DNA from 3 places in the Dellaglioa sp. L3N genome. Region 3 is predicted to be linked to each of the others. Evidence: predicted binding sites of a transcription regulator. Region 3 holds the regulator's gene; each other region holds the start of a gene.

Region 1 (7,263 bases), 470 kb from region 3:
TTACCACTCGCAATTAGCGCAGAGTGATAACTCTTTAAATTTTATTATTTTATGAAACTTGGGTTACATCATACCGCCCATGCCACCAGGCATTTGTTGTGGGTCAGCTGCAGATTCTGGTTCTGGTTTGTCGGCAACAACTGCTTCAGTTGTTAACAATAAAGCAGAAACACTGGCTGCATTTTGCAATGCTGAACGAGTCACTTTAGTTGGATCAACAATTCCAGCTTCAATCATATCTTGCCATTCATTAGTTGCGGCATTGAAACCAATACCTATTTTTTCTGATTTTAATTTTTCAACAATAACGGAACCTTCAAGACCCGCATTTTTAGCGATTTGACGTACAGGTTCTTCCAAAGCACGTTGCACAATCTTGATACCCGTTAATTCATCACCAGTTGCTTCGAGTGCAGCAACTTTTCCAATAACGTTAACGAATGCTGTCCCACCACCGGCAACGAAACCTTCTTCAACTGCGGCACGTGTGGCATTCAAAGCATCTTCAATGCGGTATTTACGTTCTTTTAATTCTGTTTCAGTTGCAGCACCGACTTTGATGACAGCAACCCCACCAGATAATTTAGCCAAACGTTCTTGTAATTTTTCGCGATCAAATTCAGAAGTTGTTTCATCGATTTGTTTTTTAATCAAACCAACACGTTCTGTAATTTTAGCTTTATCACCAGAACCTTCAACAATCACTGTGTTTTCTTTTGTGATATTGACTTTACCAGCTGAACCTAATTGTTCAATGGTTGTATCTTTCAATTGTAAGCCAAGTTCATCAGTAATCACTGTAGCACCCGTTACAATAGCGATATCTTCAAGCATTGCTTTACGACGATCACCAAATCCAGGTGCCTTAACAGCAACAACGTTGAATGTCCCACGAATTTTATTCAAGACTAAGGTTGGTAAAGCTTCGCCATCAACATCATCAGCGATGATTAATAATGGACGACCTTGTTCAACAATAGATTGTAATAAAGGTAATACTTCTTGAATGTTAGAAATTTTCTTATCAGTCACCAAGATATATGGTGTTTCTAAGTTAGCTTCCATTTTATCGTTATCAGTTACCATGTATTGTGACAAGTAACCACGATCAAATTGCATCCCTTCAACAACATCTAATGAGGTATCAATACTTTTTGATTCTTCAATTGTAATTACGCCATCATTACCGACTTTTTCCATAGCGTCAGCAATCAAAGCACCAATCTCATCATTAGCTGAAGAAACAGAAGCGATTTGCGCGATGTCTTCTTTTGTTTCAACTTTGTGTGATAATTCATGTAATTCAGCAACTGCAGCTTTTGTAGCAGCTTCAATTCCACGACGAATACCAACAGGGTTAGCACCAGCCGTCACATTTTTCATACCTTCAGTCACGATAGCTTGTGTTAAAACAGTTGCAGTTGTTGTCCCATCCCCAGCAATATCGTTGGTTTTTGAAGCAACTTCTGACACTAATTTAGCACCCATATTTTCAAAATGGTCTTCTAATTCAATAGCGCGAGCAATTGTCACACCATCATTTGTAATTGTTGGTGAGCCATATGATTCTTCCAAAACAACATTACGGCCTTTTGGTCCTAAAGTTGATTTAACCGTATTGGCTAATTGGTCAACACCTCTAAGCATTGCTGAACGAGCATCTTCAGAAAATTTTAATTCCTTTGACATAATTAATCCACCTCATCTTTAAATTTAAAATTTAACTTAATCTACAGTTGCGACGATATCTTTTTCGTGCACAATCAAGTAGTCTTTACCTTCAAATGAAACTTCTGATCCGGCATATTTATCAAATAAAACGGTTTGTCCGACGTTGACAGTAACGGCAATCTTCTCACCATTATCCATTGTACGGCCATCACCCACCGCAATAACTTTACCTGTTTGTGGTTTTTCTTGTACATTACTTGCCAAGACAATACCACCTACCGTTGTTTCTTCTTCTTTAGTTACTTCTAAAATAACTCGATCTGCTAATGGTTTTAACACGTTCTATCCCTCCAACACTATTATTTAGCACTCTATCTTCCTAAGTGCTAATCACAAAATTAACTATAATCAATTTTACGGACAATTGCAAGTATTTCAGCTCTTATTTGATAGAAGTTTTCATATGAATTAAATTCGTTATCCGACCAATTATGCTATACTTATCATACGAATTTGTTCGACAAAATAATGCACGACTAACTAATTATATTTAAAGGAGTTTTCATGTCAAAATCAACTAGTAAAAATTCAATTGCCATTTTATTAGGCTATCTCGTCATCTTTGTTCTACCAACGGTTCTGAATCAACTATTTTCTCTAAAATCGATTATCTATCCGGTTATGACAGCTGACTATGCCTTAGGTGCGATCCTCTTAGTTTGGCTAAATTATTACTTCAGTACTAAAAATTCAATTAGTGGTCATTCTAATTGGACACAAATTATTTTGTGGGGATTTCTCGGATTCATTTTAACGTTAATTATTCAGTCCGTTATTCAAACGATTTATTACTCACTTTTAAAAACGACTGTGCCTTCACAGAATACAAGTGAAATCATGACGATTGTTACAAAATATCCCTATTATATGTTGGCAATCTCATTTGGCGCCCCTATTATGGAAGAACTTGTTTTCAGAAAAGTTTTCTTCGGTAACTTAGCCAGTTTTATACCACCAATGTTCGCCGCAATTATTTCCAGTTTACTATTCAGTCTAGCGCACAATGATGGACATCTAGCCATCTACTTTTTAATTGGTTTACTTTTTTGTTACCTTTATAAACGAACTGGTAGTATTAAAACGTCAATGATTGCACACATTCTCATGAACAGTTTCGTATTAATCATTCAAGTATCACTTTAAAAAAGAAAGGTGGGATTCGTTTTGATCCTGTTACAAGTCCAACAAGCAGCCCGCTATTTCGGTGCTGACGTTCTATTCGAAAATGTTAATATGGATATTAAAGACGATGCCAGAATTGCCTTAGTTGGCCGGAATGGTGCCGGTAAATCAACATTAATTAAAATGATCATTGATCAAGAAGCCACTGATGCCGGTCAAATCATTAAACATAAAGGGATGACTATTGGCTACTTAGCACAAACAACCATTGTTTCTTCCGAACGTTCAATCTGGGAAGAAATGAGTCATGTCTTTGATTATCTCAAGAAAATGGAAACGCAAATTCATGCATTAGAAGCCCAAATTGCTGATCCAAAAAATGCAGAAGATTCTGAAAAATTCGACAAACTATTATCAACTTATGATCAACTGTCACATGATTTTAGTGAAAAAAATGGTTATGGTTACGAATCAGAAATTCGTTCCGTCTTACATGGCTTTAGATTTTATGAAGAAGATTTTGATCGTGATATCAGAACCCTTTCTGGGGGCCAAAAAACACGTTTAGCATTAGCTAAATTACTTTTAGAAAAACGTGATTTATTGATTTTAGATGAACCGACTAACCATTTAGATATTGAAACCTTAACATGGTTAGAAGGTTATTTGAAAACTTATACGGGAGCCCTCTTAATTGTCTCTCATGACCGTTACTTCTTGGATAAAATCGTCACAGAAGTTTACGATATGAGTCATCATGAAACAACCCACTATAATGGTAATTATTCCCAATTTATTGTCAAAAAAGAAGCTAACTTAAAACAAGAATGGAAAGTTTTTGAAAAACAACAAGATAAAATTGAAAAACTTGAAGATTTTGTTAATAAAAATATTGTTCGTGCATCAACAACCAAACGAGCACAAAGTCGGCGTAAACAGCTTGAAAAAATGGACAAAGTTGATCGCCCAGATGGTGACGAAAAAGCACCCCGCTTTAGTTTTAAAGCAGCCGATGAAAGTGGTAATATCGTTCTAACAGTTGCTAATGCAGCTGTTGGGTACGACAATACTGTTTTATCTGAACCCGTCTCAATCGATTTACATAAACATCAAGTGCAAGCAATTGTCGGTCCGAACGGTGTTGGTAAATCAACCTTGCTTAAAAGTGTCTTAGGTCAGATTCCCTTCATTCGCGGCGAAGCTTTCTTCGGTGCCAATGTCCATATCGGTTACTATGATCAGGAACAAAATCAATTAACAGATAAAAATACTGTTCTAGATGAACTCTGGAATGATCATCCAACAACACCTGAAACAGACATACGCTCATTATTAGGTAGCTTTCTATTTTCAGGTGACGATGTTTTGAAACGTGTTTCAAATTTAAGTGGTGGCGAAAAAGCACGTCTGGCTTTAACTAAGCTGGCTATGGATAAAGATAACTTTTTAATCTTTGATGAACCCACTAACCATTTGGATATTGATAGTAAAGAAGTTCTTGAAAAAGCCATTTCTAACTTTGACGGTACAGTCCTACTCGTTTCCCATGACCGTTACTTTATTAATAAAGTTGCAGAAAGTATTATTGAAGTTTCAAAAGAAGGTTCTACTTACTACATGGGTGATTACGATTACTATGTTGATAAAAAAGAAGAACTAGAAGCTATTGAAGCTGAAAAAGAGGCCCTTGAAACTGCTTCTAATCCGACAGCTCCTGAAGTTAAACCAGCAACTAACTATCAACAAAACAAAGAAACCCAAAAAGAACAACGCAAATTAACTCGTAAAATTGAACGTTTAGAAACTGAACTAAGTACTTTAGAAACACATAAAACAGAACTTGAAGAAAAAATGTCACAGCCTGATATTTTCAGTGATGCTGACAAACTCCAAGAACTTCAAACTGAATTACAAACAGTTCAAACAGCAATTGAAACAACAGAAAATGACTGGGAAGAAGCTAGCTTAGCTCTGGAATAAGTTAGTTTCTTTTTTTATTTTCTGTTGACATAACAATAATGAAAGCCTATTCTCTATTAGTAACCTAAAAATTAAATATAAGTACACTAGGGGTGTTCTTTAGAAGAACTGAGATAAGTTTTTACAACTTAATCCCTTCGAACCTGTAAGTCAAAACTTGCGTAGGAAAGTGTGAAGAAGGACCCCACTCTACGATTTTTTTGTCAAAGAGTGGGGTTTTTGTGTGCTTAAGAGGAGAAACTATGAAACTAGAATTACTCAATAAGATTCGTGCAGAAAACCCAGTCATTTTTAACCTTTCAAATTATATTACGGTGCAAGACGTTGCTAACGGACTTAACGCAATTGGTGCCTCACCTATTATGCCTAGTGCAATTGAAGAAACCAAAGAGATGTTACAAATTTCTTCCGGCGCAGCAATTAATATGGGATCATTCAGAAGTACTGAATTGCCTTATATTGAAAAAATTAGTCAAACCGCCAATGAATTAGGGGTTCCTCTCGTCATGGATCCCGTTGCTGTTGCAATGCCTTATCGTCAAAAAGTAATTACAGACTTACTAACTCGTTTTAAATTTGATTTCATTCGAGGTAATGCGGGTGAAATTGCAGCATTAGCTGGGATTGAATGGCAGGCTAAAGGCATTGACGCAGGTGATGGCTCTGCAAATCTAGCAGAAGTCGCAAAAATTGCAGCCCAACGTTACAATTGTACGGTTGTTTTAAGTGGTCCAACTGATTATATTTCTGATGGTGTCCGTGCAGCAACAGTGACACATGGCACACCCCTTTTCCAAATTCACGTGGGTTCAGGTGATATGCTTTCAAGTCTAATCGCTGCATTTGCGGCCGTTTCTAAAGAAGATTACTTTGAAGCAGCTAGAATGGCCTGCCTTGTTTTTGCAATAACTGGCGAACTTGTTGCGCAAGAATTAGACGCTGAACAACCTGGTAGTTTCATTGTTAATTTATTAGATAAATTACATTTGATAACGCCAAAAGAAATCGCTGAACAAATTGCTATGGGGGACTGAATAAAATGACTAATTTCCCACAAGTTCTTTCGATTGCTGGATCTGACAGCAGTGGTGGTGCTGGCATGCAGGCTGATTTAAAAACGATACAGGAACGCCACGTCTATGCCGCAACCGTTCTCGTTGCCATTACTGCCCAAAATACGTTAGGTGTGCAAGACAGCTTCCCCTTACCGGCTCAAATTATTAATGAACAATTTAATTCAATTGCAGCTGATTTAGCTATTAAAGCATGTAAAACGGGGATGCTTGCTGATTCAGAGCACGTTGAGATTGTCGTTGAAAATCTCAAAAAATATGACTTTGGCCCCTTAATAGTTGACCCTGTTATGGTTGCCAAAGGTGGCGCAACACTACTTACTGAAGATGCAGTGGCCACCATCAAAGAAAAATTAATTCCCTTAGCGACCGTAGTCACACCCAATATTCCTGAAGCTGAAGTCATTACTGGTTTCACTATTAACTCTAAAAAAGACATGATTGCGGCTAGTCAAAAAATAAGCGCATTAGGTGCCAAAAATGTCATCATTAAAGGCGGCCATCAAAATTCTGAAAATACAGCAAGTGACTTTGTCTTACTAGAAAATGGTCATTCATTCTGGATGACCTCTGACCGCGTGGCTACAATTCGCACTCACGGAACGGGTGATACCCTTTCAGCCTGTATTGCAGCGGAATTAGCAAAAGGGCAACCTATCGATGCGGCGATTATAACTGCTAAAAAGTATGTTGAAGCCGCCATTAAAAATGGCATTATTGTCGGGCATGGACATGGACCATTAAATCATTGGGCCTATCGTGAGGAGGAACAACATGCAAAACTTTAATCGATCATGGTTAGCCAGTTACTTTATCGCAGGCACGCAGGACGTTGCCAAGAACCAATTATTACCCACTCTGGAAAAAGCCTTACAAGCTGGGATTTCTTGTTTTCAATTTAGAGAAAAAAACCCTTTGAATCCTTTAAATAAAACACAAAAAAAGGCACTTGCACTTAACTGTCAGCAACTATGTGCAGACTACAAGGTCCCCTTTTTTATTGATGACGATCTCCCACTAGCACTTGAAATCCAAGCCGATGGCATTCATGTTGGGCAAAGTGATCAAGCAATTCAAGACGTTATTGAACTAGCAATGGGTAAATTAGCCATTGGCCTTTCTTGTCATACGCTCGAACAAGTAGAACGTGCAAATCAATTACCAGCTATTGCTTATATTGGCAGTGGGCCTATTTTCCCAACCCATTCAAAAACAGATGCTGATGCACCACTCGGAATTGCTAACCTAAAGCAATTAGTAACCGCCAGTCGTCACCCAATTGTCGCCATTGGTGGTATTTCAGAAACTCATTTAGCCGAACTAGCTGAATCAGCCGTTTCAGGCGTTGCCGTCATCT
Region 2 (7,263 bases), 280 kb from region 3:
GCAATTGCGAGACGAATTTATGAACTTTTAAATGAGTTTTATGATATTACGAGTGAACTATTAGTGCGTCGTAAAATGAAATTGAAAAAAAATAATGTCTATATTGTTCGTTTGAAAACGGGTAGTGATTTTGTTTTAAAAGACTTGGATATCATTGAAGATATGCAACTTAAGATGGGTGTGCCAACTGATTTATTGGAACATGATGACATGATGATGCGTTCTTATTTACGTGGGGCTTTCTTGGCAGGTGGCTCAGTTAATAATCCTGAAACAAGTCGTTATCATTTGGAAATATATTCTGTCTATGAAGAACATAATCAAACAATCTGTGAAATGATTAATAAGTTTGGGTTTAATGCTAGAATGACTGAACGTCGTAGTGGTTATATTGTTTATTTGAAAGAGGCAGAAAAAATTGCTGATTTTCTTTCATTAATTGGCGCTACAACTGCTATGTTGAAATTTGAAGATATCAGAATTGTCCGTGATATGCGAAACTCCGTTAATCGAATGGTTAATTGTGAAACGGCTAATATGAATAAAGTTGCTGATGCTGCCAACAAACAAATTGCAAATATTGAGTTTATTGCACAATCAGTGGGATTAGGTCAATTGCCCTCTAAATTAAAAGAAGTGGCTGAAGCACGGTTAGTTCATCAAGAAGTCAGTTTGAAAGAATTAGGCGATTTAGTACCTGGTGGTCCAATTTCAAAATCTGGAATTAATCATCGATTACGGAAAATTAATGATTTTGCTGAAAAAGTTCGAATTGGTGAAAAATAGCATTTTGGAAGGATAAAATATCGTGATAGAATTTAAATATGATACGCAGTTACTGTTAGAAGGCAGCACGTTGAGTGAAGATCAATTATATAGTGAAATATTGCGTCAATTTGAAGGGGATAGTTTACTCGTTGCTGGTGATTCTGATTTGATGAAACTACATTTTCATACGAATTATCCATGGAAAATTTTGGCATATTGTGCCGGACTTGGAGAAATCTTTGATATTGTTGTTGAAGATATGGTAAGACAATCTAAAGGATTAAAAGGTTAATATAAAAAAATCATCTGTTTGATCGTTGGTACCTCAGCTATCAAACAGATGATTATTTTTTTATTTTACGAAAATAGGTAAAAAAAGACACTAACAAATTAAATTGTCAGTGTCTTTGAGGCTTGAAACTTATTTAAGGCCTTTTTTGTTAGTCATAATTTCATCAATCAAACCATATTCTTTTGCTTGTTCAGCAGTCATATAGTTATCACGATCTGTATCTTTATTAAGAACTTTGATATCTTGACCAGTTGCATCAGCCAAAATTTTGTTAATCAATGTTCTTGTCTTCAAGATATGTTCAGCAGCAATTTCGATTTCTGTTGCTTGACCTTGAGCGCCACCAAGTGGTTGATGAATCATAATTTCTGAGTTAGGTAATGCAAAACGTTTACCTTTTGTACCGGCAGTTGCCAATACACTGGCCATTGAAGCAGCCATACCCATAACGATTGTTTGAACATCAGCATTGATAAAGTTCATTGTATCGTAGATAGCTAAACCGGCTGAAACAGAACCACCGGGTGAGTTAATGTAAATTGAAATATCTTTTTCTGAGTCTTGGGCATCCAAGAAGAGCAATTGGGCGATAATAGCGTTTGCCATGTCGTCATTAACTTCACCTGAAAGCATGATAATTCTGTCCTTTAAAAGACGAGAATAAATATCGTATGCACGTTCGCCACCGGCAGATTGTTCGATAACTGTAGGAACTACATTCATAGTTGAAAACCTCCAAATTATTATTAATTACTTTTTTATATTAGCATTTGAACTAATGTAATGCTAGTTTAAACCCTTGGTCAAAAAAGGTCAAATAAAATGATTTGAGTATAAATAAAAAATAAGAACGGACATTTTTATTGGAAGTGTCCGTTCTTATTTTCTGTTGTTGACTGCCTCATTATCGTAATAGTCAGATCTCGTGTAATCCTTCCATAATTATTTTTTTAAAATAATTATGCGATAAATTTGAGGACTAATAGCTATCTTAAGAAACATGATATATAATTAATAATGTAAGCGAAAACAAAAACACCTGACACTAATGTGAGGTGTTTAAAACAAGAAATTATTAATCCTAACTTAACTACACGAAAACGACATAAAAGTACTATAAATGTTGCTTTATCAGTGATAATGATGCGCCATGAGGGAGTCGAACCCTCAGCTCAAGAACCGGAATCTTACGTGCTATCCATTACACCAACGGCGCAGTACATTAATAGTTTAGCTGAATTACGTTGAAAAAACAAGCAACGAAATTGGAGGTCTAGAAGAAAATGGCATTTGAACAGAAATTTAAACAACAACAAACCCAAATTCAAAAATTGGCTATGACACCTGAATTGCAGCAGTCTATCAAAATGTTGCAATATAATATAGAAGATTTACAACAATTTATCACTGATAAAGTCATGGAAAACCCCTTGATTGAAGCGGTTGATGATAATCAAAGAATTCAAGCAGGTGAGTCTCGATATAAAGTGAATCTAACAACAGACGGTGATGCTGACTATATGAATTCGGTAAGTGATGATGAAGGGCAGTCTTTGTTAGATTACTTGTTGGATCAAATTTATTTAACGATGCGACAGACGCCACTTAGAAAAGTTGTTCTTTATTTAGTAGATTATATTGAACAAACGGGTTATTTTAATGCGAATTTAGATGATTTAGCGGAAGAATCAGGGATACCACCTATTATGTTGATGGATGCATTAACCTTGATTCAACGTTTGGATCCACCTGGTGTTGGTGCACGAAACGTGCAAGAAAGTTTGATGTTACAGATTGATTCTGATGATTTAGCTCCTAAGATGGCATATACGGTTATTAAAGATGATTTCGATGATTTCGTTGATCGTAAATGGCAAGACATTGCAAAAAAATACCGTGTGAATGTCTCGAAAATTCAGGAAATATCGGATTTTATTCGGACGTTATCACCTAATCCTGGTGCAGGTTTTGGGACAACTAGAATTGGGAAAATATATCCAGATTTAGTTTTAAAAAATAATAATGGTGAATCCGTGCTATATAAAGTTCGTGGGGCTCAGCCTGAAATTGTTTTCCAACAAAAATATTTTGATGATATGTCAAAAGACCAAGATCCTGAAGTGACAAAGTATCTGGCTGATAAGAAACGAGAATATGAATGGCTTGTTAGTGGATTGAAACAACGTGGTGATACTATATTAAAAGTTGGACAATATATTTTGAAATATCAGGCAGATTTTTTCGCTGATAAATCAAAACCAATTAAACCATTACTTCTAAGAGAAGTTGCGGCTGCTTTAGATGTTCATGAATCAACGATTAGTCGAACGGTTAACGATAAATATATCGAAACGGAGTTTGGGGTTTATGAGTTAAAATCATTCTTTGGACAAGTAGCAAATAAAAATAAAAAGAATGCTGAAGAATTATCTTCAAAAGCTATCATGACAACTATTCAGACGTTGATTGATGCCGAAGAGAAGACCAAGCCTTTATCAGATCAAAAAATAGTTTTACAATTAATGAAACAAAATATCGATATTTCAAGACGGACGGTTGCTAAATATCGCGAAAACCTGAACATTCCGTCATCATCGGCAAGAAAACGCTACAAAGATTAAGAACATTAGGGACTCTCCTCTTGCATATCAAACGGCAACTGCTAACATAGCAGATAGTCTGTTGAAGTGCTTGCAAAGCATAAAATAAACTGCTATAATTTGTCTTGTAATAAAGGTATGAAGACACTTTGATTAACGCAGAATGTTATTGTGCTTTGTTTTTTTTGGAATCAATGGGTCATAATGCGACACTACGGGACGTTTTACGCCCCGCAAGAGAGCAGGTGCACTATGCATCATGAATTAGAATGGATTGAAGCAATTGCACCGGACATGATTAAAGCCTTAAAACAAAGATATTTTGTTTTAAGGCAGATAGAGTGGATGATGCCAGTTGGTCGAAGAGTGTTGGCCTCAACTTTAAATCTTAGTGAACGCGTTATGAGAACTGAAACAGATTTTCTGCGTAAGCAAGAACTCATCATCGTTGGTAAGTCAGGAATGACACTAACGGACAGGGGCTTATCAGTATTACATGGTCTTGAAAAAGTGATGGACAATTTAGTTGGTGTTCAGCAAAATGAACAAGAATTAAGTCGAATTTTAGGCATTAAGCATTGTTTGATTGTATCAGGTGATTCTGATGAACAACCTAAAGTTTTAGACGCAATGGGTAAAAGTTTAGCTGCGAAGTTAGCACTTTTATTGCCCGAAGGTAAAAATTTAATTGCGGTCATGGGTGGAACAACGATGGCTCAAGTAGCTGATCAGTTAACAACACGCATTTCAATTAAACGCGATTTAACTTTTTTACCGGCCCGAGGTGGTGTTGGCGAGTCAGTTGATATACAAGCCAACTCAATTAGTGGTAAAATGGCATTACATACAGGAGGGAATCATAGAGCCTTGTATGTACCCGAACAATTAAGTGAGAAAACGTACGAGCCTCTTCTTGAAGAACCGAGCATTCAAGAAGTTTTGGGCTTAATCAAGGAAAGCAATGCTGTGATTCACAGTATTGGAGAAGCAATGCATATGGCTAAGCGTAGAGACATGTCTAGTGGTATAATAAGCATGTTGAAGAACGACAAAGCTGTAGGTGAGGCATTCGGATATTTCTTTGATGCTCAAGGTAAGGTCGTTTATAAGATTCCTCGTATCGGTTTACAAATAGAGGATCTCACGCATATAAAATGTATTTTCGCAGTTGCAGGTGGTCATTCAAAGGCTGAAGCAATTGTGGCATACATGAAACTTGCACCTAAACAGACGTGGTTAATCACGGATGAGGGTGCCGCAAACTCGATTTTAAAAAAGTAGTGTGTAAGCACGCTTTTTAAAATAAATAAATCTTCATTTCCTAAAGGAGGAAATTTAAGTATGTCAGTAAAAGTTGGTATTAACGGTTTTGGTCGTATTGGTCGTTTAGCTTTCCGTCGTATTGCTGAAGTTTCAGATAACATCGAAGTTGTAGCAATCAACGATTTAACTTCTCCATCAATGTTGGCTCATTTATTAAAATATGATACAGCCCATGGTAACTTCGACGCAGAAGTTAGCGCAACAGATAATGGTATTGTTGTTAACGGTAAGGAAATTCCTGTATATGCAGAAGCAGATGCATCAAATATTCCTTGGGTTAAAAACGATAATGTTGATATCGTATTAGAATCAACTGGTTTTTACGCATCAGAAGAAAAAGCATCAGCACATATCAAAGCTGGCGCAAAACATGTTTTAATCTCAGCTCCAGCTGGTAAAATGCCTACAGTTGTTTACGGTGTTAATGATGACATCTTAACTGCAGATACAAAAATCGCTTCTGCTGGTTCATGTACTACTAACTGTTTAGCACCACTTGCTGGCGCTATCAACGATGCCTTTGGTATCCAAGTTGGTACAATGACAACAGTTCATGCTTACACAGCTACACAAAAATTACAAGATGGTCCTGATCGTGGTGGAAACTTACGTGCTGCACGTGCTGCTGCAAGTAATACTATTCCTCATTCTACTGGTGCTGCTAAAGCTATCGGTATGGTAATCCCTGATCTTGTTGGTAAATTGAATGGCCATGCACAACGTGTCCCAGTTATCACTGGTTCATTAACAGAATTGGTTACAATTTTAGATTCTAAAGATCTTACTGTTGACCAAGTAAATGCTGCTATCAAAGCAAGAACTGAAAACAACGAATCATTCGGTTACAATGCTGATGAAATCGTTTCTTCAGATATTATTGGTACAAGTTTTGGTTCAATCTTTGACCCAACACAAACAGAAGTAACTGGTACTGGTTCTAACCAATTGGTTAAAACTGTTGCTTGGTACGATAACGAATCTGGCTTTACAGCACAAATGATTCGTACATTAGAAAAATTTGCTGGTTTAGAAGCATAAGCTAGTCAAACTTTTTTAACCGCATAGTTACTATGCTTAGGCGGAGGGAGGCAATACTCCCTCTGCCTTTTTATTTAATCAAAATTAAACAGGAGGCTATTATAATGGCTAAATTAATTGTTTCAGATTTAGATGTTACTGACAAAAAAGTTTTAATCCGTGTTGATTTTAATGTTCCTATCAAAAATGGTGTGATTGGTAATGATAACCGTATCGTTGCTGCATTACCAACAATCAAATATGTAACTGAAAATGGTGGTAAAGCCATTCTTCTTTCTCATCTTGGTCGTATCAAAACTGAAGATGACAAAAAAGAATTATCATTACGTCCAGTTGCAGAACGTTTATCTAACTTATTAAACAAACCTGTTACTTTTGTTCCTGCTACACGTGGTCCTCAATTAGAAGACGCAATTGCAGCAATGAAAGACGGCGATGTTTTAGTAATGGAAAACACACGTTTTGAAGATTTAGATGGTAAAAAAGAAAGCAAGAACGATCCTGAATTAGGTAAATACTGGGCTTCACTTGGCGATTTATTCGTCAATGATGCTTTCGGTACAGCTCATCGTGCACATGCTTCTAACGTTGGAATCTCAAGCAACATGGACCAAGCTGCTGCTGGATTCTTAATGGAAAAAGAAATCAAATTCTTGGGTGAAGCTGTTGACGAACCTAAACGTCCATTTGTTGCTATCTTAGGTGGCGCAAAAGTTTCAGATAAGATTGGTGTTATTTCTCATTTACTTAAAAAAGCTGACAAAGTTATCGTTGGTGGTGGTATGACTTACACTTTCTACGCTGCTAAAGGTATGAAAATTGGATCATCATTAGTTGAAACTGACAAAATTGATTTAGCTAAACAAATCATTGAAGAAGCTGGCGACAAATTAGTCTTACCAGTTGATTCAATTGTTGCTGAAAAATTTGATAACGATGTTGAACATAAAACGGTTGATGGTGACATTCCTGATGGTTACATGGCTTTGGATATCGGACCTAAATCTGTTGCTGAATTTAAAGACGTTTTAAAAGATGCTAAAACAGTTGTATGGAACGGACCAATGGGTGTTTTCGAAATGAGTAACTACGCTAACGGAACACTTGAAATCGGTAAATTCTTGGGTACTTTATCAGACGCTACAACAATCGTTGGTGGTGGTGATTCAACTGCTGCTGTTCAACAATTAGGTGTTGCTGATCAATTAACTCATATCTCTACTGGTGGTGGCGCTTCACTTG
Region 3 (7,263 bases):
TTCAACTAAATCTTGTGTAAGATTATCAAATTGTGCACGTGATAATGTTGCTTCTAAATGTAAAGGTCCAGCAGCACCGGCTGTAATAAATGGTAAGCTAATTTGTGCACTAGTAATCCCAGAGACATCTTTTTTAGCTTTTTCAGCAGCATCTTTAAGACGTTGCATTGCCATTTTATCTTTTGATAAATCAATGCCATTTTCTTTTTTAAAGTTTTCAACTAACCAGTCCATGATTTTTTGATCAAAATCATCGCCACCAAGATGAGTATCACCATTTGTTGATAATACTTCAAAGACACCGTCGCCTAATTCAAGGATAGAAACATCAAATGTACCACCACCTAAATCAAAAACAAGGATTTTTTCATCTTTTTCAGTATTTTCAAGACCGTATGCCAAAGCTGCAGCAGTTGGTTCGTTAACAATACGTTCAACTTCTAAACCAGCAATTTTACCAGCATCTTTTGTAGCTTGACGTTGTGAATCATTAAAGTAAGCAGGAACTGTAATAACAGCTTTGGTTACTGATTCACCCAAGTATGATTCAGAATATTCTTTGATGTATTGTAAGATCATTGCTGAAACTTCTTGAGGTGTATATGATTTACCTTGAATATCAACTTTGTAACCTTCTTCACCCATGTGACGTTTAATTGATGCCACAGTATCAGGGTTTGTAATTGCTTGACGTTTAGCAACTTCACCAACTTGAGTTTCGCCATCTTTAAATGAAACAACAGATGGTGTTGTCCGATTTCCTTCTGGGTTTGTAATAATTTTTGCTTCTTTACCTTCCAAAACAGCAACAGCTGAGTTAGTTGTTCCTAAATCAATTCCAATAATTTTTGCCATAATTTTCTCTACCTCTTCTTATATTATTGAGCGACAACGACCATTGCTGGACGTAACACTCTATCTTTTAATTTGTATCCCTTTTGAAGGACTTGAACAATTGTATCTGCTTTCTGATCATCAGAAGCAGGCACTGTTTGAACAGCTTGATGAACAGTTGGATCAAACATCACATCAGTCGTTTCGATTTCTATAACACCATTATTAGTTAATGCTTTTTGCGCATCTTTGTAAACTAATTCGATACCCTTTTTAAGCTGTTCACTATTTTCAGTATCAACCTCAATAGCCAATGCTCTTTCTAAGTTATCGATAACGGGTAAGACATCCTTAGCTAATGATTGCCCGCTATATTTCAAGAGTTGTTCCTGTTCTTTCTTGAAACGCGTGTTCATGTTTGCCATTTCGGCTTCTGCTCGTAGATATTTATCCTCCATTGCATCCAAACTAACTTGTAATTCAGCTAACTTATCTGCATCAGAAGGTTTTTTACTAAATTTTTCTTTTACTTTATCAGTAACAGAACTTTTTTTATCATTTTGATTAGTTGTTTCATTTGACTGATGTTGTTCTTGTGCAACGTCTTCTTCAACTAAATCTTCTTTGTTATTTTTAACCACACACAACACCCCTTTTCTTATTTATCAAATCGTTGATAATAATCTAATAATTTTTTTGCAAGTTCATCACTAAACGCATCTAGCAATCCAATCATTTTCGAATATGGCATGTTTGCTGGTCCCAATAATGCGATAACACCCTGACCATGGTCACTCACATCATAACTAGCTGATATAAGGCTATAGTTATCAAGTAATTGATTTGTTAGTTCTTCACCAATCTTGATTTGAATGGGTTTACCTTGACTCCCAATTAACTCGCCAATATTCTTATTATTCGATGTATCGACTAAATCGTATAGTGATTTCAATTCATCCACGTTACTATCAGCCGCAAAATCCAATATATTAGATTTGCCACCAACAAAAACTTGTTCACGCGTGGCTTGCTTCAAAATATTACCTAAAACATCTAAAATGCCATCAGGTTGACGCATATAATTGATCAACATCACTGGAATACTTGTCCTTAACTTTTTTGATACCTCAGCTAAAGGCAATCCAATTAATTGATCATTCAACAACCTCGTAACAGCCTCTAAATCGGAGCTATTGATTGAACTAGGAATACCAAATGTTTGATTTTCAACGACACCACTACTCATCACAAGAATAGCCATAATTTGATGGTTACCTAATGGAACCAACCGGAAACCTTCAAGTCGGCTTTCCGCTGTTTCAGGCCGTAATGAAATCGCCGTATAATTTGTTAAATCTGAAAGAATCTTAGTCGATTCCGCAAAAATTTCATCAATCTTTTGAAAGTGAACACCAAGAGAATTCTGAATATTTACTAATTCTGCTGCTGGCACGACCCCAGGTTTAACAATATGATCAACATAATATCGATATCCCAGAAATGACGGAATCCGACCAGAAGAAGAATGCGTTTTTTTAATAAGCCCTTTATTCTCCAAAGCCACCATTTCATTTCTGATTGTTGCTGAACTAACATGCATTGGTAAAAAATCAACAACCGATTTAGAACCAACTGGTTGACCAACCTCTGTGTAAACTCTGACAATTGCTTCTAACACTAACATCTGTCTTTCTGTTAGCATGGTCAATCACCTCTTTTTAGCACTTAACACTATTGAGTGCTAACACAACTATTAATATACTAAATGTTTGGATTATTGTCAAGGAATGCACTCATTTTTTTTAAAAGAAAAATGACTAACTAAATGGACGCCACTTAGTCAGTCATTAGTGCTTATTCATGTTAATTAAAATAAGCATTCGTATTTTTTTTATCTTGATTTAATTGTGCAATTAAGCCATCAATACCATCAAATTTAACTTCACTTCTTAAATATGCTAACCATTTAACCGTGACAATTTTACCATAAATCATTTCATTAAAATCAAATAAATTAATTTCAACCGTTAATTCACGGCCCTGACCGAACGTCACATTATAACCAATAGACGCCATTCCTCGATACCAAATATCATCTACTTGAACTTCTGTCACATAGATGCCAGGTCCCGGAATTCGAATATGTTTATTAAATGCCAAATTTAACGTTGGAAAGCCAAGTTCTCTACCCCTAGCTTCGCCATGAACAACTTCACCAATCGTCTCATATTCATAGCCAAGTAACTCATTAACACTGTTCATTTGTCCGGCATCAATTGCAGCCCTTATTCTAGTTGAACTTATCTTTTGATTACCAGCTGTTAGTTCTGGCACAGTTACAATTTCAAATTTTTGTTGGGCATATGACGATAATACAGCCATATTTGCGATATCTTTTTTACCATAAGTATAATCAAATCCAGCAACGACAATTTTTGCATGTAAAGCAATCATATACTTGTCAACAAACGCTTGTGGCGCTAAATTTGCCAAATTATCATTCAATGTCAGGACATAAAAAATATCAACGCCCAATTTTTCCATTAATGTAATTTTCTTTTCCATAGACGTTAAATATTTAATACTTTGTTCAGGTGTTTTTTGGAATTGAACCGACGGATGTTTATCAAAAGTCATCACCGCAAGTTTAATATTCTTTTCATCAGCTTTTTTCTTAGCTGTTTGTATCACTTTTTGATGTCCTAAATGGACACCGTCAAAAAAACCCATGGCAAGTGAAATAGCATCACTGTCAATTTCTGTGGGATTATATGGCTCAGTTAAATAAATAACTTTCATGTCACACTAACTTCCTTTATCCTAAATCAAACATTGTTTCAGATTGATAACGATGATTTTCATTATTCAATTTATACAAACATCTAATTTTATTTTCATAAACTAACGCAACTATTGATTCATTATTAAACGAATTAACCGATAAAAACCCACCATTTCGAACAATTGCCCATTGTTCATCAGTTAATTCATACTTTTTAAATGCTGTTAAAGCAGCATCAATTGGATACAATAATGATTCTAACATTCCGTTGTCTTTGGCTTCATTTAATTGCGCCAATGTGAAGGCCTTATCAATTTTAAAACCGCCACTTTCTAATCTAGTTAAATCAGACATAACAGCAGGTACACCTAATTTTTTCCCAAGATCAACTGCTAACGTTCTCACATAAGTTCCTTTACCACATGCAACTTCAAAATAAATTTTTTGTCTTTTAATTTCAGCATCATATTCTGCAGGCTTTGTTTGCGTAAACGATGTAACCGTAATTTCTCGTTCCGGACGCTCAACTGTTTCACCTTTACGCGCATAATCATACAATCGACGCCCATTAACTTTAATAGCTGAAAACATTGGTGGAATTTGAATCATTGTCCCAGTCATTTGACCCATAACAGCATCAATCTCAGCAGCGGTAAATGGTTCAAGAATATCTTTTTCTTCGATTGTTTCACCATCTAAATCCTCAGTTTCCGTGGAAAACCCAAGCGTAATTTCACCCGTATACACTTTACCAGAATTCATCAAATAGTTTACTGTTTTTGTTGCCTTACCAATACAAATTGGTAAAACACCATCAACGTTTGGATCTAAAGTGCCCGAATGGCCCACTTTTTTTGTTTGAAAAATACCACGGCATTTGAAAACACAATCGTGACTAGTCATACCTCGTTCTTTAAATAGTGGAATAATTCCGTCCATTGTCCTACCTCCGTTAATATACTTTTAATAGTATAGCATAATCATCAAAACTAGGATATTGTAAACAATACACTATTAAAATTTGGGTCTACAATATCTGTTGTTGGTAATAGAAATTAATTCTATTACTAATAACAGTTTTTTTGTATAATGACAAAAAAAGACCCAAAAGCCATAAGACTTTTGGGTACGGTTTATCCAAATCCATTATCGTTCAACCACCACAGATGAATTAATAAGAAAGAAGGAATCTCCGCATGTCTAATCATACTAAATTTTGGCTTGGAATAGAAGACAATAATCTAATGATTATTGATTATGAGACATCTAATGATGGTGTCACCAGGTTTAACGGTATTCTCGATTACCAGCCGAAGGCTTGTCCCAACTGCGGTATTAAGCACGAAGGTCAGATAATTAAGTATGGTTGGCGTCAAACAACCATTCGTTATCCTAAGGTATTAGGAAAAAATATTATTTTGTCTCTCAAACGCAGATATTTTAAATGTAACGAGTGTCAATCATACTTTTTAGCTCAAACTAGTGCAGTCCCTAAGAACTGTACGATTTCCAATACTTCTAGAAAACTCTGTTTAACTAAATTGACAGAACCCGTTTCTTTAACTCACATTGCTGATGAAATTTCGACTTCTGATTCCTTTGTAGGTCGTATTCTCATGGCCTCTGAACGGGATTTTAAACCTAATTATAAATTTTTACCCAATGTTCTACTCCTTGACGAAGTCAAGAGTACTAAATCTGCTACAGATGCCATGAGTTTTGAATTTATGGATGCTAGTAATCATGAATTAATCGATTTTTTATCTTGTCGACGACTCTACCAAATACAACGCTATTTTTATCGTTATTCAGCTACAGCTAGAAAAAACGTGAAGATTATTGTGACTGATATGAATTATACCTATCCTAAACTAGCCAAAGAAATCTTTCCTAATGCGATTGTTATTATCGATAAATTTCATATTATCAATTCAGTGAATCGTGGATTCACCAAAACTAGAATCAAACTTATGAAAGAACTGCCAACATCATCACAAGACTATAAGGCCCTAAAACGTTACTGGAAGCTCCTATTAAAACCGGCTGAAAATCTGGATTACAAGAATTTTAAAAAATGGACCTACTTTCCATACTTAACAACAGAAATTGATATCATTGACCATTTACTAAGTTTAAATCCAGAATTGAAAAAGGCATATGAACTCATGAACCAAATTAGATCAGCCCTTCACCTAAAAGATTGGAAGTCCTATGATTCAGCAATTAAAAACACCGAAGGTTGTTCCGAAGAAATGACTAAAAGTATTGAAACGTTGTTTCTTCACCATTTTGAAATTAAAAATACCTTTAATCATCATTATTCTAACGGTCCTTTAGAAGGCACAAATAATAAAATAAAGGTCATTAAACGCGTTAGTTTTGGTTTTAGAAACTTTTATAGATTTCGCATCAGAATATTTTATACCCTTAAGATTCATACAAAAAAAGGCCTAATCACTAAGTGATTAGAACCTTCATAATATCATTCACCAACAACAGTTGACGAAGAACCTAAAATTTTTACAAAATAGCTAACTAAATACGTTATTATATGTGTGAAATTCAAAATAAAAAGTCTGACAATGTTGAATAACCAACATTGTCAGACTTTCTAAATTAATATTCAGAATCTATTTTCTTAAGCAATTGATCAATTTTGTCACCATATTGTACTGACTCGTCTCTCACAAAAGCTAATTCTGGTGTTTTGTAAATTGACAGTCTTGATCCAAGTTCACCACGGATTAATCCAGAAGCTTTTTCTAAACCACGTTGTGTTTTTTGTGCATCTGATGCCATATTTGACAAAATACTGTAGTAAATTGTCGCCTGTTGTAAATCACCAGTCACATTTACACCCGTAATTGTAACACCTTCAACACGAGGATCTCTCACTCGTTTTAAAAGAATGTCATTAACTTCTTTTTGAATTTCTTGTGATAAACGACCCACACGATAATGTTGTGTCATTTCATATCCTCCTAATAGTTGTTATGAATTATTTAACTGGAACTTCTTCCATAACGTAGGCTTCAATTTGGTCGCCTTCTTTAATGTCATTGTATTTTTCAATCATGACACCACATTCGAAACCTTGTTTAACCATCTTAACGTCATCTTTAAAGCGTTTCAAACTTGCTAATTTACCTTCATAAATCACAATTCCGTCACGAATTAAACGAACGCCACTATCTCTTTCGATGTAACCTTCAGTGACATAAGCACCACCGATTGTACCAACTTTTGTAACTTTGTATGTTTCACGAATTTCAACTTGACCTGTAATTTTTTCTTCGTAAACGGGTTCAAGCATCCCTTTCATTGCAGTTTCAATTTCTTCAATCGCGTTATAGATAACACGATGTAAGCGAATATCAACTTCATCAGCTTGTGCTTGAATTTTAGCTTGAGGTGTTGGGCGAACATTGAACCCAATAATAATTGCATTACTTGCCTCTGCTAAAGTCACATCACTTTCAGTAATTGCACCAGCAGCTTGATGAATAATGTCAACGCGAACGCCTTCAACATCAATTTTCTTCAAACTACCTGCAAGAGCTTCAACTGAACCTTGAACATCTGCCTTGATAATAACAGTAACTTCTTTCAATTCGCCTTCTTTAAGTGAATCAAACAAATTATCAAGT

What was found. The regulator HrcA, encoded in region 3, represses chaperone genes, less so after heat shock. The targets are predictions, from matches to a motif close to TTAGCACTCNNNNNNNNNGAGTGCTAA.
Region 1: the regulator HrcA is predicted to act here: its motif matches at 2,035-2,061, upstream of groES (co-chaperone GroES).
Region 2: the regulator HrcA is predicted to act here: its motif matches at 1,824-1,850, upstream of clpP (ATP-dependent Clp endopeptidase proteolytic subunit ClpP).

What each region holds. Positions count from the first base shown of each region.
Region 1 is NZ_CM142928.1:507,238-514,500, reverse strand. It holds gene groL (chaperonin GroEL) at 64-1,689, opposite strand; gene groES (co-chaperone GroES) at 1,726-2,010, opposite strand; gene ACVPPR_RS02510 (lysostaphin resistance A-like protein) at 2,236-2,874, shown strand; gene ACVPPR_RS02505 (ABC-F family ATP-binding cassette domain-containing protein) at 2,896-4,833, shown strand; TPP riboswitch at 4,912-5,018, shown strand; gene thiM (hydroxyethylthiazole kinase) at 5,076-5,867, shown strand; gene thiD (bifunctional hydroxymethylpyrimidine kinase/phosphomethylpyrimidine kinase) at 5,873-6,694, shown strand; gene thiE (thiamine phosphate synthase) at 6,681-7,263, shown strand, end outside.
Region 2 is NZ_CM142928.1:1,264,759-1,272,021, reverse strand. It holds gene whiA (DNA-binding protein WhiA) at 1-786, shown strand, start outside; gene ACVPPR_RS06390 (kinase to dihydroxyacetone kinase) at 809-1,060, shown strand; gene clpP (ATP-dependent Clp endopeptidase proteolytic subunit ClpP) at 1,190-1,783, opposite strand; tRNA gene ACVPPR_RS06380 (tRNA-Arg) at 2,205-2,276, opposite strand; gene rpoN (RNA polymerase factor sigma-54) at 2,344-3,681, shown strand; gene ACVPPR_RS06370 (sugar-binding transcriptional regulator) at 3,913-4,941, shown strand; gene gap (type I glyceraldehyde-3-phosphate dehydrogenase) at 5,002-6,021, shown strand; gene ACVPPR_RS06360 (phosphoglycerate kinase) at 6,126-7,263, shown strand, end outside.
Region 3 is NZ_CM142928.1:982,040-989,302, forward strand. It holds gene dnaK (molecular chaperone DnaK) at 1-855, opposite strand, end outside; gene grpE (nucleotide exchange factor GrpE) at 879-1,475, opposite strand; gene hrcA (heat-inducible transcriptional repressor HrcA) at 1,493-2,536, opposite strand; gene ribF (riboflavin biosynthesis protein RibF) at 2,698-3,633, opposite strand; gene truB (tRNA pseudouridine(55) synthase TruB) at 3,650-4,555, opposite strand; gene ACVPPR_RS04970 (ISL3 family transposase) at 4,813-6,081, shown strand; gene rbfA (30S ribosome-binding factor RbfA) at 6,233-6,586, opposite strand; gene infB (translation initiation factor IF-2) at 6,615-7,263, opposite strand, start outside.